2 linked regions of the Labrys monachus genome follow. The protein of the gene in region 1 binds, or shares a complex with, the protein of each later gene. Links are inferred from orthologs where the notes say so. Each region holds a gene or a part of one and is shown on either strand. Other genes may lie near its edges.

Region 1 (8,299 bases):
ACGTGGTAGCGCGCATTGATCACGCCGGCGCGCTCCAGCGCCCAGAGGTCGCCGACGGTCTCGACCACCACGAGGAGCGAGGTGTCGCGCCGCGGATCCCGGCAGAGGGTGCAGGGGTCGGCAGTGTCGATATTGCCGCAGTTCGAGCACACCACCACCCGCTCGCAGGCGATCTGCAGGGCGGCGGCGAGCGGCACCATCAGCTGGTCGCGCTTCTTGATCAGCGTCAGCGCAGCCCGGCGCGCCGAGCGCGGCCCCAGGCCGGGCAGCCTCGCGAGCAATTGGATGAGACGTTCGATTTCGGGGCCGGTGACGGATGCCATGGCGATCAGATAGGCGATCCATGCACCGGGTGCGAGGGGGAATCGGGGTTTTGCACGGATGAGGCGGCGGGAGCGCCGCCTCATCCGGATTCATGCCGCTCCGCGCATGGGCGTTGTCAGAAGGGAAGCTTCATGCCCGGCGGGATCGGCAGGCCCGCGGTGAGGGCGCCCATCTTCTCCTGCATCAGCCGCTCGCCCTTGGCGCGGGCGTCGTTGTGGGCGGCGAGGATGAGATCCTCGACGATCTCCCTCTCCTCGGGCTTGAAGAGGCTGTCGTCGACGGCGATGGCCTTCATCTCGCCCTTGGCGGTCAGGCGCACCTTGACGAGGCCGCCGCCGGCCACGCCTTCCACCTCGGTCCGCTCCAGCTCGGCCTGCAGGTCCTGCATCTTGGACTGCATGGCCTGGACCTGCTTCATCATACCCATCACGTCTTTCATGGGGGCTCCTTATGCCATGGGTCTTAAGCGTTCCATCTTCAGACCGAGTCGCCAAGCATCGCAAAATGCTTCCGATAACAATGTGTTAAAATTGGCGAACCTGTCCTGCTTGAACGCATTTTGCTTTATAGGTCGTCGGCCGAATAGATGTGGCCGTCGTCGGCGTCGTCCGCCTCGTCGTCGGGAGCGGGCGGCAAGGCCTGCACGGCCACCGGCCCGTTGTCGCGGACGTCGACGATCTCGGCGCCCGGAAAGCGCTCCATCGCGGCGCGCACCAGCGGATCGGCACGCACGCCGGTGAGCACGGCCGCCTGCCGCGCCTCCGCCTGTTCGCGAAGCGTCGGCGCGCCCTTCTCCGAGGAGATGACCACGAGCCAGCGCCGGCTCGTCCAGTCCGACAATTTGCGCGAGAGATCGTTGACCAGCCCCTGCGGCGAGCCCGGCTCGAGCGCGACGTCGAGCCGGCCGTCGGCGAAGGCGACCAGCCGCACGAAACGCTCGAGGGCGAGCTTCAGCGGCAGGTCGCGCTTTTCCATGGCGAGGCCGACGATCTCGGGAAAGCTCGCCAAGGCGCGCACCGGCACGGCAGGGGCGGCGGGCTCCGCCTGGAAGGCGGGCCGCGGCTGCGAGGAACTGGTGATGAGCTGCGCGCGCGGCGCGGCGGGAGGGGCGGACGGAGCCGGCGCGGCATTGCGGGCCGGCACGCCCCTGCCGTCCGACAATTGGCGGATGAGCTCGTCGGGGGACGGCAGGTCGGCCGCATAGCACAGCCGCGCCAGCACCATGTCGGCGGCGGCCAGCGGCCGTGCGGCCGTCTGCGTCTCGGGAATGCCCTTGAGCAGCATCTGCCACTGGCGGGTCAGCGCCCGCATCGACAGCTTCTGCGCGAGGTCCGACGCACGGGTCCGCTCGATCTCGGTGGCCGAGGCGTCCTTCGCCGCGGCGGGCGAGATCTTCACGCGCGTGACGAAATGGGTGAACTCGGCCAGCTCCGACAGCACGACGGCCGGGTCGGCCCCCTGGTCGTACTGGTCGCGCAGCTCGTCGAGCGCCGCGGCGGCATCGCCCCGCATCACCGCCTCGAACAGGTCGATCACGCGCGAGCGGTCGGCCAGGCCCAGCATCGCGCGCACGCTTTCGGCATCGATCGAGCCGCCGCCATGGGCGATGGCCTGGTCGAGCAGCGACAGCGAATCGCGGACCGAGCCTTCCGCGGCGCGGGCGATCATCGCCAGGGCCTCCGCGTCGATGGCGACGCCCTCCTTCTCGCAGATGGCGGCGAGATGGCGCGCGAGCAGGCCGCTGTCGACCCGGCGCAGGTCGAAGCGCTGGCAGCGCGACAGGATGGTGATGGGGACCTTGCGGATCTCGGTGGTGGCGAAGACGAACTTGACGTGCGGCGGCGGCTCTTCTAGCGTCTTCAGCAGCGCGTTGAAGGCGTTGGTGGTCACCATATGGACTTCGTCCATGATGAGCACCTTGAAGCGGGCCGATACCGGCGCATAGCGCACGCCGTCGGTGATCTCGCGGATGTTCTCGACGCCGTTGTGCGAGGCGGCGTCGAGCTCCATCACGTCGATGTGGCGGCTGTCGATGATGGCCTGGCAGTGGCGCCCGAGCACGGGCATGTGGATGGTCGGCTTGCCGCCGCCCTCGGCCGGCTCGTAATTGAGGCCGCGCGCCAGGATGCGCGCCGTCGTGGTCTTGCCGACCCCGCGCACGCCCGTGAGCATATAGGCTTGGTGGATGCGCCCGGTCTCGAACGCATTGGACAGGGTGCGCACCATCGCATCCTGGCCGATGAGGTCGTCGAAGGTCTGCGGGCGGTATTTGCGCGCCAGGACCCGGTAGGGCTGGGATGCAGGCGGCTGTTCGATCGCGTCTTCCATCAAATCCTCCGATTCCCTCGAAGGGGGCCGTGCGCGATGCTGCCGCAAAAACGAGGCAGGAGGCTGGACGAAGACCCGCAGCGGTCTCGTTGGGGCTGCTTCCTTCCGGACCTGACCCGGTTGGCGAGTGTTGCGTCCACCGCCAACCTCCCGGCCGGGTATATGGGGCATTCGGCGCCGAATGACAAGCGGGCGGGCCGAATTTCCCGCCCTGCGACAGATTGTCGGAATTTCCGGTGGTTTTACCACAAAAACCATTTGGACTTTGCTGCCCGAGCGACTATCTAGGGATACAGGAATCGTTCGGGGCTGGCGTCGATAGTACGAGCCGGCTTTGGTGCGGGAAGCACTCTTGTCGAACATCGAGCGAAGCGCTCGTTCGCCCCAACGATAGAAATGCCCATTCCGATCTGCAAGAGCCGAGGTGGCGATCTGGCGGAATGTGCGGCTGCGCGCGACGCAGATGGGACCATGATTTCCTTGTCCTGCGCCTGGATCGAAGCATTGCGATGGTTTTCCTGACCGGGTGCGGATCGAAACATGGCGAGGGACATGGCGGGACCTCATGCCCCTGCGGGCACGCGCAACTCGAAGCGGAGAATGAGACCTATCCATGAGGCAGGGACAGCAAAAGCGCATGCGCGGGCGCAGCCGTGGCGGCAAGGGCCCGAACCCGCTCAGCCGAAGCTATGAATCGAACGGCCCCGATGTGAAGGTTCGCGGCACGGCCGCCCACATCGCCGAGAAATATGTCCAGCTCGCACGCGATGCCCAGTCCTCCGGCGACCCGATCCTGGCGGAGGCCTATCTGCAGCACGCGGAGCATTATTTCCGCATCATCGCGGCGGCGCAGCCCCAGTTCGGCCAGCAGGGCTACGGACAGGCCGCCGAGGAGGAGGACGACGGAGAGGATTCGGAGTTCGAAGGCCCGATCCCGTCGATGCCGCAGTCCTATACCCCGCCGAATCAGTCCTATGACGACCAGCCGCGCCTGGTGCAGCCAGCGCGCGAGCGCAATTACGGCGATCGCCAGAACTATGGCGAGCGCCAGGAGGCCCGCCCGGAGGGAGAACAGCCCTTCCGCGAGCAGCCTTATCGCGAGCAACCCTATCGCGAACCGCGCTTCCGCGACCGGAACGAGCGCTTCAGCGGCGAGCGTCCGCAGCGCGAGGAACGCTTTTCCCGCGACGGCCGTGACGACCGGCCGCAGCGCGAGGACCGTCCCTACCGCGCCGAGCGCAGCTTCGAGCCCGCGCCCGGCGCCGCCCCCGGCCCCGAGGGGGAAGGCGGCGGCGAGCCTCGCCCCTACGCCCCGCGCCAGAGCCGCCGCGACAGGCGCTTCGGCGACCGGTCCGAGCGTCCCTTCCGCGAGCGCAACGGCGAGGGGCAGCCCTTTGCCGAGCGCCACGAGGAACGCCCGCCGGCCGAACGCCCGCAGGCCGAGCGCCAGCCGGCCGAACGCGCCCCCCATGTCGAGCGCAGCTTCCAGCCCGCACCCGTCGTGCCGGTCGACCAGCCCCAGCCCGACATCCACGACGACAATGCGCTCTCGACCCTGCCGTCCTTCATCACCGGGGCTCCGGCGGCCGCTGCCGCGCCGCCCGCCGTGGAAGGCGAGGGCGAGGCCCGCGCGCCGCTGCGGCCGCGCCGGCGCCGCGTGACCAAGCGCGTGGAGCCGGGCGAGACGCTCCTGCCGAACATCGAGCCGGCCGGCGAATAAACGCCAGTCGACCGATCGAGACACGTGATTTTGCCGGCGGCCCCTCCAGGCCGCCGGTTTTGCGTCGGCGCCTGCCGGGCGTCCGCGCATTTGCGGCTTGCGCGCCTCGTCTGATTCATGCGCAATGTGGCGGGCTGGCCGGCGCCTTGCGCGTCCGGCGACACATGAGGGACCGAGGCGGGCGGCGGAGGCCGGCGCGGAACGGACAGGGGGCGATGCGATGCTGGCTCGTTTGCAGAACCTGGTGCGGGCCTTCACGCCGGGAAACCGGGCGCGGCCGCGCTACGTGTTCGACGAGACCGATCATCGCGTGGCGGCCGCCGGCCTCCTGGTCTATGCGATGAATGTCGACGGCGTGCAGAGCCCCGCCGAGAAGCTTCGCCTCGAAGCGCTGCTGCAGGAACGCTTCTCCCTGAATGCCGAGGAAACCCGCGCCTTGCTGGCCGCGGCCGGCGAGCGCAATCGCGACGTGCTCGATTTCAACGATTTCACCGGCGTGGTGAAGCGTGCCTATGACGCCGAGGGGCGCAAGCGCATCGTCGAGATGATGTGGGAGATCGCCTTCGCGGACCGGGCCCTGCACGAGTTCGAGGACAATCTGGTCTGGCGCGTCGCCGAGACGCTGGGCGTGTCCGTCCAGGACCGCATCGCGGTCCGCGGCAAGGTCGCCGCGCGCAACGACGTCGCCCTGCCGGAGGCGAGCGAATGAGCCGGCCGGTCGCGCTGGTGACGGGCGCTTCCAGCGGCATCGGCGAGCAGATCGCCCGCCTGCTTGCCGAACAGGGCGAGGACCTCGTGCTGGTGGCCCGCTCGCAGCCCGAACTGGCGCGGGTCCAGGGCGATATCGCCGCGGCGACCGGGCGTTTCGTCGCCGTCCTGCCCCTCGATCTCGAGCGACCGGACGCGGCGGATGCGATCGCCGCGGCGCTGCGCTCGCAGGCGCTGAAGGTGCGCCACCTCGTCAACAATGCGGGCTTCGGCCTCGCCGGCGACATGGGCGACCTGCCCGCCGGGCGCCAACTCGGCATGGTCGACCTCAATTGTCGCGCGCTCCTGGCGCTCACCCTGGCTTTCCTGCCGGAGATCCGCGCCAACCGGGGCGGCATCCTCAACGTCGCCTCGGTAGCCGGCTTCACGCCGGGGCCGGGCCTCGCCGTCTATTACGCGACCAAGGCCTTCGTGGTCTCGCTGACGCGGGCGCTCGGCTATGAGGAGCGGGGCAACGACATCAGGGTCTGCGCGCTCTGCCCGGGGCCGGTGGCGACGAATTTCGGCGCGCGGGCCGGTTTCGGCGGCTCCCGCGCCATGGCGCTGGCGGGCCAGCTTTCGGCGCGTGACGTCGCCCATCTCGGCCTCGCCGGCTATTATGCCGGCCGGCGGGTGGTGGTGCCCGGCCTGGTCACCCGGCTGATGATCGCCGTCCTCGCCGTCGTGCCGACGCGCTTCGTCCTGCCTGTTCTCGCCGCCGCCCAGCGCCAGCGGCGAAACTGACGGCGGACGCCATCCGTCGGGCTGCGGGCGGGGGCCGGCTCCAAAAGCGTTCCTTGACTTCCCCCGCGTGAAACCCCAGTTTCCGGCTCCCTTTGGTCGCCTCGCGGAGCCCCATGCGCAGCTATCTCGATTTCGAAAAACCCGTCGCCGAGCTCGAGGCGAAGGTTGAGGAACTCCGTGCGATCGCTGAATCGGGGGATGCTGTGGCGATCGGCGACGAGATCCAGCGCCTGGAGGTCAAGGCGAACCAGGCGCTGCGCGATCTCTATGCCCAGTTGACGCCGTGGCAGAAGACGATGGTGGCGCGCCACCCGGAAAGGCCGCACACCACCGATTTCGTCAAGGCGCTGGTCGAGGATTTCACTCCGCTGGCGGGTGACCGGAAATTCGGCGAGGACGAGGCCATCATCGGCGGGTTCGGCCGTTTCCGGGGCGAATCCGTCTGCATCATCGGGCATGAGAAGGGATCGGACACCGAAAGCCGCATCCGCCACAATTTCGGCATGGCGAGGCCCGAGGGCTATCGCAAGGCCGTGCGGCTGATGGAACTGGCTGATCGCTTCGAGCTGCCGGTGCTGTCCTTCGTCGACACGGCCGGGGCCTATCCGGGCATCGGCGCGGAAGAACGGGGCCAGGCCGAGGCCATCGCCCGCTCCACCGATGCGTGCCTGGCGCTCGGCGTGCCGAACGTCGCCATCGTCATCGGCGAGGGCGGATCGGGCGGGGCGATCGCCGTCGCTGCCGCCAACCGCGTGCTGATGCTGGAACATTCGGTCTATTCGGTGATCTCGCCCGAGGGGGCGGCGTCCATCCTGTGGCGCGAGCCGTCCAAGGCGCAGGACGCGGCCAACAACATGAAGATCACTGCGCAGGACCTCCTCAAATTCGGCGTCATCGACGCCATCATTCCGGAGCCGACGGGCGGTGCCCACCGCACGCCCGAAAAGGCGATCGAGACGACGGGCGATTTCATCCAGAACGCGCTCAAGGACCTCGCGGGCCTGTCACGCGATGCGGTGAAGCGAGCCCGCCAGGACAAATTCCTGATGATCGGCCGCAGCCTGTAGCCGCGGCCGCCCGCATCCGCGCCGAAAATGTCGGAAAAAAGGCACTAGGTGTTTTCGCCGGAATCAGGCATTGTCGCCTTAACGCCCTGTTTACCGTGCTGCGTAACCAGTATGAACCCGCCGCTTGCGGCAAAGGTCCATTACCGCTAAGTTTTTGCAATCTCTGGAAGTGTCTTTGCACGGGCTCGCTAACTCATGACGGCTCACCTCACGCTGATGCGCAAGATCGCCCTCGCGGCCGGTATCATGCTGCTGGCTGCAAGCTGTTCCCAAAACGGGGCAAGCCTGCGTTCGACGACGCCGATTCCGGAGGCCCTGCGTGCCGATATGGCCGCCAAGGACATGCCGCGCAGCGCCCCCATCCTGGTCCGGGTCTACAAGAAGGAATCGGAGCTCGAGCTGTGGAAGCAGACATCGAGCGGCCATTTCGCGCTGCTGAAGACCTATCCGATCTGCCGCTGGTCCGGCCAGCTCGGCCCCAAGAAGAACGAGGGTGACCGCCAGGTTCCCGAGGGCTTCTATTCGGTGGGCCAGAGCCAGCTGAATCCGAATTCGAATTATTACCTCTCGTTCGACGTCGGCTATCCCAACAATTTCGATCGCCAGCTTGGCCGCGCCGGCGGCAACATCATGGTGCATGGCTCGTGCTCCTCGCGCGGCTGCTTCGCCATGACCGACGGCCAGATGGCCGAGCTCTATTCCGTCGCCCGCGAGGCGCTGCAGGGCGGCCAGCCGGCGTTCCAGCTGCAATCCTATCCGTTCCGCATGACGGCCGAGAACCTGGCGCAGGCGCGGCGCAACCCGAACATCGGATTCTGGCAGAACCTGAAGGAAGGGTCGGACAATTTCGAGGTCACCAAGCAGGCGGTGAAGGTCGACGTCTGCAAGGGCCGCTACGTCTTCAACGGCGAGAACGGCACGGCCTGCGGCCTTTCGCCCATCAGCCGCGACGTCGCGACGGCGGTGATCGAGAAGAAGAGGCACGACGACGCGGAGGTCGCCTCGCTGGTGAATTCGGGCACCAGGGCCGTCAGCTATATCTATGAGGATGGCGGCGCCAATCCGGCCTTCCTGGCGCGCGCCGTCGACCAGACCGCCGTTCCGGGCAAGGATCGGCCCTTCACCAGCGCTGCAGTGGTCGAAGTCGCTCTCAACGACAACGGCACGCCGGCGACCGAGGCCGATACCATGGCCGCCAAACGGATCACCTATTCGGCGGCCGAGGAGCTCCTGATGTCCGAGGCGGCGGTCGCCCGCCGTCCGCTCAAGGGCCCGGCCAACCCGGATGCCGTCGCCGCCCGGCAGCAGGTCGTGTATGCCCGCCTCCTGGGAACGTCGATGCCGGTCGCTCCGAAGAAGCCCGTCACGG
Region 2 (8,298 bases), 4.3 Mb from region 1 along the record:
TTTGGGCGTCGAGCGTGAGGCCGAAGCGCTCCTGCCGGCCCGCCGACCGGTCGAGGAAGGCGACGACCTCGCCCGAATTGCCGGACTGCGAGGTGACGAGAACCGTGCGCGGCCGGTCGGGCTGCGGCGTGATCAGCAGCTCGGAGAGCACCTCGGTCTCGACCTCGATGCCGAGGCGCCGGTAGAGCACCGCCGCGGCGCGGTTCACCCAATGGGAGCCGCCCATGGCGGCCAGGGTCAGGCGGCCGGTGAGCCCGATGCTGTCGGCGATCCGCTCCGCCATGACCCCGGCGCCGTGGAAGGAGGCCAGGGCGTCGGCGTGCTGGCGCGCCATTTCCGCTTCGATCATGGCCAGCCCCGTGCCGGGCACGAAGGCGGTCGTTTCGGTGTTCATGAGGTCAACCCTTGACGCTGCCGGTGGTGAGCCCCGCAACCAGAGATTTCTGCAGGACGAAGGCGATCAGGACCGGCGGCAGCGCGGTGAGCAGGCCGGCCGCCGAGACGAGGCCGAAATCCGTCGCACGGCCCGCGGCGAAATCCGCGATGGTGACGGTCAGCGTCTTGGCGTTCTGATTCGAGGTGAAGAGCAGGGCGTAGAAGAAGTCGTCCCACGCCAGCAGGATGGCGAACAGCGCCGCCGTGGCGACGCCGGCCCGCGCATAGGGCAGCGTCACGCGCCGCAGCGTCTGGAACACCGAGGCGCCGTCGATGGCGGCAGCGCTTTCGAGTTCGCGCGGCACCGCATCGAAGGCGGCCTTGATGAACCAGGCGGTGAAGGGCGTCAGCATCGAGCAATAGACGATCACCAGGCCCAGCACATTGTTGAGCAGCCCCAGCGCCGACAGCAGGAAATAGAGCGGCAGGATCAGGGCGACGGCCGGCGTCATATAGGTGGCGAGGATGACGTAGAGCACCGTCGCGACGCGCCCGTCGCGATAGCGCGAGAAGGCCCAGCCCGCCGGCACGGAGACCGCGAGCGCGATCACCGTCGCGCCCACCGAACTCAGGAGGCTGTTGCGCAGAGCCATGAGGAAGGCTTCGCCCAGGCTGTTGGCGTTGAAGGTGAACAGCCGGGCGTAGTGCGAGAGATCGATATGCTTGGGAATGAGGGAGAGCGGCTTGTCGGTGAGGTCGGCCGGCAGCGAGACGCTCATGACGCCGAGCCACAGGATCGGGGCGAGCGTCGTCACCAGGAACAGCGCGACGCCGAGATAGACGAGAACCGTCGCGAATGGGCGGCGCACCATCACGAGGCCTCCTGCCGCTTGAGCAGGCGCACATAGACGCCGACGAACACCATGCAGATCAGCACGACGATCAGGGCGTAGGAGGCGCCGGAGCCGACGCGCATGAAGCGGAAGGACTCCTCATAGACGAAGAAGCTCATGGTCTTGGTGGCGCTCGCCGGTCCGCCATGCGTCATGACGTAGAAGATGTCGAAGACCTTGAGCGCCTCGATCGAACGCAGCACCAGCGCCACGAGGAGCGGCGGCGCGATGATCGGCCAGGTCACCACGCGGAAGCGATGCCAGGCATTGGCGCCGTCGAGCGTGGCAGCGCCGTAGAGTTCCGCCGGCGCCGATTGCAGTGCCGCCAGCACGATCAGCGCGACAAGCGGATAGTTCTTCCAGACATCGGCGAGGATCACCGCATTCATGGCGCTGCTCTCGACCCCGAGCCAGCTGCGATAGCTGCCGATGAGCCCCGTCTGGCTGAGCACGGCGTTGAGCACCCCGAAGTCCGGCTGGTAGACGAGCCGCCACATCAGGGCGTTGACGATGGTCGGCAGCGCCCAGGGCAGCACCAGCAGGGCCCGGCAGAAGGTTCGCCCGTGGAATTCCTGGTTGAGCAGCAGCGCCACGGCGATGCCGAGCAGCGCCTCGGCGCTGACCGAGACGAGCGTGAAATAGACCGTGCGGCCGGCCGCGGCGAGGAAGTCGGCGTCGGTGAAGACATAGGCGAAGTTTTCGAGCCCGATCCAGTGGGCCGAGCCCGGCCCCGCCATCAGCCGCGTGTCGGTGAAGGCGAGCCAGATCGTGGTCACCACGGGATAGCCGACGGCCGCGAGCACGACGACGAGCATCGGGCCGAGCAGGAGCCATGGCGAGGGCATGCCGATGCGGCCGCTCATCATCGGGAACAATCCATGGGTCGCCTGCCGGAAAACACGTCGCGGAGGATGGGAAGGCACGGTCCCCGCCTTTTCCGGTATCGGAAGAGGCGGGGACGTTCGCGAGCGCGGGTCAGCGGATGCGCGCCGCATCCTTGGCGGCCGCGGCGAGGGCATCCTCCGGCGTCGCCTTGCCGGCGAGCGCGTTCTGGATCTGCGTCTGCAGGATGGTCGACAGTTCCTGGTAGCTGGCGACCATCGGGCGCGGCGTCATCAGGCCGATCGCGACGTCGGCGGACTGCACCAACGGCTCCTGGCCCTTGGTGACGGCGGGATCGGTGTAGGACGCCTTCCAGATCGGCAGGCTGAGCTGGGCGTATTTGTCCTGGACCGGCTTGGAGGTGAGATAGGCGATGTATTTCCAGGCGAGATCCACCTTGGAGGAGCCGGCGGTGATGCCGAGCGCCATCGAGCCGTTCACCGCCGACGCGGCGGTCTTGCCCTCGACGCCGGGCGCCGGCTCGACGCCGACCTTGCCGACCACCTTGCTTTCGGCGGGATCATTGGCCTTGCCGTACATATAGGTCCAGTTCAGGGCGAAGGCGGCGTCGCCCGCCGAGAACACCTTGCGGACGTCCTCTTCCAGATATTCCTTGGAATTGGGGTTGGAGACGCCGTCCTTCAGCGTCTGCACCATGTATTTCAGCGCATCGAGCGAGCCGCCCTTGTCGAAGGCCGGCTTGCCGTCGTCGAAGAACTTGCCGCCATAGGCCGCGGCGATCGTCACATAGTCGCAGATGACCGCCTCGGCCTGCGACCAGCTCCACACGATCGGATATTGGACGATGCCCTTGTCCTTGATGATCTTGGCGTCCTTGGCCAGTTCCTCCCAGGTCTTGGGCGGCGCGGCGATGCCGGCCTTCTTCAGCATCTCGGTGTTGTAGAACAGATATTTGGTGTCGAGGATCCAGGGCATGCCATAGGTCTTGCCGTCATAGTCCACGGTCGCCCAGGCACCGTCGAAGATCTGCGAACGGTCGAGGCCCTTGAGCCTGTCGGTGACGTCGACCAGGACGTTGTTCTGGGCGAAGGCGGCCGGCCAGATCACGTCGTAGAGCACGACGTCGTAGCCCGCGCCGCCGGCGGCCTTGGAGGCGACGATCTTGTCGTAGAGCGCCTCATAGGGCACGAATTCGAGGTTGACGGTGACGCCCGGATTGTCCTTCTCGAAGGCAGCCGTCATCGCCTTGACGTCGCTGTCGCTATAGGCGGCCTGCGCCATGAACAAAGCGTTGAGCGTTTCGGCGGACGCCGAGGACATCGCGCCCAGCGCCGCCATGGCGAGACCGGCGGCTGCGCCGGTACAAACGCTTCGCAAACCCAACCAACCATCCGACCAGGAACCAGACATTGCAACTATCTCCCGCTTGCAATTTCCGCCAAGCCCCAGGCCCGGCGCTGATGAAAAGTTTCGAGCTGCGCCCCGCTTTGATATGTCTGGTCGCGTCAGCCAGGGAAAAATTATTAACTCAATTTGTTTGAATGTAAATGTCCCGTCATACTCCGCGCGGTGGTCTGGTGAGCGGGATGGAACGGATGTCTGGGTATGTCGCGAGGACCGGGAGACAGGCTGGCCGAAGCGCGGCGGGCCGGAGCGTCGCCGGCACCAATCTCGAACATGCCCGCTCGCACAACCGGCGCGTGGTGCTCGACGTCGTCCGGCGGCTCGGGCCGCTGTCGAGGGCCGAGATCGCACGCGAGACCGCGCTCACCAACCAGACCATCTCCAACATCGTCGACGAGCTGGAGCTCGCCGGCTTCCTGCTGCCGGGCGTGCCGACCCGGGAAGGGCGCGGCCAGCCGCCCATTCCCTATGGCATCAATCCGGAGGGGGCCTGGTCCCTCGGCTTCCATGTCGACCACCGGGCGATCACCGGCGCGCTGGTCGACCTTACCGGCAGGCCGGTCGCCCTCAGGGAAGTCGCCGCGCAGCGGCCCTCCCCGCAGGATGCGGCGCCGATCCTCCGGCGCCTCGCCGACGAACTCGCCGCCGAGGCCCGGATCGAGCCCTCGCGCCTGCTCGGAGCCGGCCTCGCCCTTCCCGTGCGCTTCGACGTCGGCGCCATCACCACCGCGGGGCCGACCACCCTGCCCGGCTGGGACGGGCCGGACATGCGCCTTCATCTCAGCCGGACCCTCGGCCAGCCCGTGCTGATCGAGAACGACGCCATGGCCGCCGCCATCGGCGAGCGGCTGCACGGGGCGGCCCGCGACATCGACAGCTTCGTCTTCCTCTTCCTCGACCAGGGCCTCGGCGCCGGCCTGTTCCTCGGCGGCCAGCCCTGGCGCGGCGCCTCGCTCAATGCCGGCGAGATCGGCCATATGATCGTGGTGCCCGGCGGAAGGCCCTGCCCGTGCGGCAATCGCGGCTGCCTGGAGCGCTACGTCTCCCTCAGCGCCGCGCAGGAATTCCTCGCCGACGACCCCGCCTCCGATACGGCGATCGACCTCGCCGCCGCATCGCCGGAGCGCCTGGAGCGCTGGATCGACGAGGCGGCACCCCATCTCGCTGCCGCCGTCAACATCCTGGAATCGACGCTCGATCCCGAGACGATCCTGCTCGGCGGCGTCGCGCCGGCGGCCCTGCTCGCGCGGCTGATCGAAAAGGCGATGCCGCTGCCGATGTCGGTCGGCTCGCGCACGGGCCGCGATCGGCCGCGCCTCATCGCCGGCGCCGTCGGCCGCCACACCGTGGCGCTCGGCGCCGCCTCGCTGCCGATCTTCGACGAGATCAATCCGAGGTTCGACGTGCTGCTGAAGCGGTAGGGGGCGTCCCCCTATCGTCCAACATGGCCCGGCGTGACCTTGAACACCGCCGCCTCGCCGGCGAGGGCGTCGAACACCGAGGGGTCGGCGCCGGTGAGCCAGACCTGCGCGCCCGAAGCCAGCAATTTGCCGTAGAGCGCCTCTCGCCGGCTCGGATCGAGATGCGCCGCCACCTCGTCGAGCAGCATGATCGGCGCCATGCCGGCCAGGCGGGCGACGAGCCCGGCATGGGCGAGGACGAGGCCGAGCAGCAGCGCCTTCTGCTCGCCGGTGGAGGCGCGCTCCGCCGCGATGCCCTTGGGACCGTGGACGACGAGGAGATCGGTCAGATGCGGGCCCTCCAGCGTGCGGCCGGCGGCCCGGTCGCGGGCGCGGCCCTCGCGCAGGATGCGGCGATAGCGTTCCTCCACCGCGACGGCGGGCTCGTCGAGCACCGCATTCTCGATCGCCCCGTCCAGCGCGATCTGCGCATGCGGAAAGGGCGAGGACGGATCGATCTCCTCGCCGATCAGGCCGGCGAGGCGGCGCACCGTGTCGGCGCGCGAGGCGGCGACGGCGATGGCGATGTCGGCGATCTCATGCTCGGCCGCCTCCAGCCAGCGCTGGTCGGCCTGGGGATCCTCGAGGAGGCGGTTGCGGGCGCGCAGCGCCCGTTCCAGGGCGTTGACCCGCGTGCCGTGGCCGGCATCGACCGCCAGCACCAGGCGGTCGAGGAAGCGCCGCCGCTCGCCGGCCGGGCCGGAAAACAGGCCGTCCATCGAGGGCGTCAGCCAGACGAGGCGCAGATGGTCGGCGAAGGCCGCCGCCGAGGAGACCGGCTCGCGGTCGATGCGGTATTTGCGCGGGCCGGGCTCCCCCTCGATGCCGGTGCCGAGATGGACCGGGCCGAGGGCCCCGTCGGCTTCCGCCGCCACGGCGAAGCTGCCGTCGCCCTCCTCGCTCGCCATGTCCGCGAGATCGGCGCGGCGCAGGCCCTTGCCCTGGGTGAACAGCGACAGCGCCTCCAGCACATTGGTCTTGCCGGCGCCGTTCTGGCCGGTCAGCACCACCATGGCCGCGTCGATGGCGAGATCGAGCTTTCGATAGGAGCGGAAGGCGGTGAGGATCAGGCGGGTGATGCGGGGCGCGATCATGGGACAAACATGGGAGCGCGGACATCCTGTCCGGAGGCGCTGGATAAGCGGATCAGCCGCCTTCTCCCGGCCGGGAAAAGGTCCCGGCAGGGGGATGAGGGACTGATCTTTGACAACAAGGGTCCGACAATCGCGGTTGAATAGTCGAAGATTAACCCCTCATCCGGCGCCTTGCGCCACCTTCTCCCATTCGGGAGAAGGAAACTCGCGCTGTTTCTGCAGACCTGACGCCAACCGACAGGCTGTCCGCACTTCCCGCTCAAACCCGCATCGGCATCAGCACGTAGAGGGCCGAGGCCCCCTCGCGGTCCTGCACCAGCGTCGGCGAGCCGGGATCGGCGAATTTCAGCAGCGCGGTATCGCCGTCGAGCTGGGCGGCGATGTCGAGCAGATAGCGCGAATTGAAGCCGATATCGAGCGGGGCGGCATCGTAGTCGACCTCGATCTCCTCGGTCGCCGTGCCGGAATCCGGATTGGTGACGGTCAGCACCAGGCGGCCGTCCGCCAGCGATAGCTTCACCGCGCGGCCGCGCTCGGAGGAGATCGTCGAGACGCGGTCGACCGCGGCGGTGAAGTCGATCCGCTCGACGACGAGGCTCTTGTCGTTGCCGCTCGGGATGACGCGGGCGTAATCGGGGAAGGTGCCGTCGATCAGCTTGGAGGTCAGCACCACCGGACCGACGGTGAAGCGCACCTTGGCGGCGGACAATTCCACCGACACGATCGCTTCGGCATCCTCCATCAGCTTCTGGATCTCGCCCACCGCCTTGCGCGGCAGGATGACGCCGGGCATGCCGGCGGAACCCTCGGGCGCGGGCAGTTCCACCCGGGCGAGGCGATGGCCGTCCGTCGCCACGGCGCGGATGCGGATGTCGCCGTCGACCTCGAGGGTGTGCAGATAGATGCCGTTGAGATAATAGCGCGTCTCCTCGGTCGAGATCGCGAACTGGGTCTTCTCGATCAGGCGGCGCAGATCGGCGGCCTTGAGCTCGAAACGATGCGGGAACTCGCCGGCGGCGAGGTCGGGGAAATCGGACGGCGGCAGCGTCTGCAGCGTGAAGCGCGACCGCCCCGAACGCACGATCAGCTGCGTCGCCTCCCCGCCGCCTTCCAGCGAGACCTGCGCTCCGTCCGGCAGTTTGCGCACGATGTCGTAGAGCGTATGGGCCGGCACCGTGGTGGCGCCGCCCATGGTGACGTCGGCGGGCGAGGATTCCACCACCTCGAGATCGAGGTCGGTCGCCTTCAGCAGGAGGCTGGCGCCCTGCGCCTCGATCAGGACGTTGGACAGGATCGGAATGGTGTTGCGCCGCTCGACGACGCGATGAACATGGCCCAGCGATCTGAGAAGGGCGGTCCGTTCGAGCGTAACCTTCATGGAATGCGTCCTGGCGTAGCGAACCGCACGCGGCCGTCGGGGCCGCGTGCGGTCAAAAGGGCGAAGACCATGCCGCCCCGCGCGCGGAAAGGCAAGCGCCTGCGCCTAGCGGGACCGGATAAAGCCGACGATATCCTTCACCGAAGCCATGATCGGCGCCGCGATGGTCCTCGCCCGCTCCGATCCGTCGGCGAGCACGGCGTCGATATGGGCCGGCTCGGCCATCAGGCGCTTCATTTCGCCGGCGATCGGCGCGAGCTGGGAGACGGTGAGGTCCGCCAGCGCGGTCTTGAAGGTCGAGAACTGGCCGCCGCCGAACTCGGCGAGGACCTCAGCCACCGTGCGGCCCGACAGCGCCGCGAAGATCGCCACGAGGTTCTCCGCCTCGGGCCGCCCTTTCAGCCCCGCTTCCTCGCCCGGCAGCGGCTCGGGATCGGTGCGCGCCTTGCGGATCTTGGAGGCGATGGCGTCGGCATCGTCGGTCATGTTGATGCGCGAGAGATCGGACGGATCCGATTTCGACATCTTCTTGGTGCCGTCGCGCAGGCTCATCACCCGCGTCGCCGCGCCCTGGATCAGCGGCTCCGGCAGCGGAAAGAACCCGCCATTATGGCCATGAGAGGCGATCGACTCGGCGAAATCGTTGTTGAACTTGGTGGCGATGTCGCGCGCCAGCTCGAGATGCTGCTTCTGGTCCTCGCCGACCGGCACATGGGTGGCGCGGTAGACCAGGATGTCGGCGGCCATCAGGGCGGGATAGGCGAACAGCCCGACGGAGGCGGCTTCCCGGTCCTTGCCCGCCTTCTCCTTGAACTGGGTCATGCGGCTGAGCCAGCCCATGCGGGCGACGC

Evidence for each region.
Region 2: the proteins of J3R73_RS30270 (region 1) and dnaN are in contact, whole or in part, in a cryo-EM structure (PDB 8GIZ), measured with the Escherichia coli proteins. The link is inferred for Labrys monachus from one-to-one orthologs.

Annotation. Positions count from the first base shown.
Region 1 is NZ_JAUSVK010000001.1:6,633,408-6,641,706, forward strand. The notes cover bases 271-3,181. They hold J3R73_RS30270 (DNA polymerase III subunit gamma/tau), read right to left. Parts: upstream 2,653-3,181; coding sequence 889-2,652; downstream 271-888. Other genes in these bases: recR (recombination mediator RecR), read right to left, coding at 271-323; J3R73_RS30265 (YbaB/EbfC family nucleoid-associated protein), read right to left, coding at 440-763. Also shown: more of recR, read right to left, coding at 1-270; J3R73_RS30280 (DUF4167 domain-containing protein), read left to right, coding at 3,266-4,372; J3R73_RS30285 (tellurite resistance TerB family protein), read left to right, coding at 4,593-5,081; J3R73_RS30290 (SDR family NAD(P)-dependent oxidoreductase), read left to right, coding at 5,078-5,863; J3R73_RS30295 (acetyl-CoA carboxylase carboxyltransferase subunit alpha), read left to right, coding at 5,977-6,930; J3R73_RS30300 (L,D-transpeptidase family protein), read left to right, coding at 7,126-8,299. UniProt on the Escherichia coli protein: Part of the beta sliding clamp loading complex, which hydrolyzes ATP to load the beta clamp onto primed DNA to form the DNA replication pre-initiation complex.
Region 2 is NZ_JAUSVK010000001.1:2,318,796-2,327,093, reverse strand. The notes cover bases 5,389-8,298. They hold dnaN (DNA polymerase III subunit beta), read right to left. Parts: upstream 7,448-8,298; coding sequence 6,329-7,447; downstream 5,389-6,328. Other genes in these bases: trpS (tryptophan--tRNA ligase), read right to left, coding at 7,553-8,298; recF (DNA replication/repair protein RecF), read right to left, coding at 5,389-6,069. In the rest of the region: J3R73_RS10525 (SIS domain-containing protein), read right to left, coding at 1-394; J3R73_RS10520 (carbohydrate ABC transporter permease), read right to left, coding at 399-1,247; J3R73_RS10515 (carbohydrate ABC transporter permease), read right to left, coding at 1,247-2,131; J3R73_RS10510 (extracellular solute-binding protein), read right to left, coding at 2,244-3,449; J3R73_RS10505 (ROK family transcriptional regulator), read left to right, coding at 3,707-4,936; more of recF, read right to left, coding at 4,948-5,388. UniProt on the Escherichia coli protein: Confers DNA tethering and processivity to DNA polymerases and other proteins. Acts as a clamp, forming a ring around DNA (a reaction catalyzed by the clamp-loading complex) which diffuses in an ATP-independent manner freely and bidirectionally along dsDNA.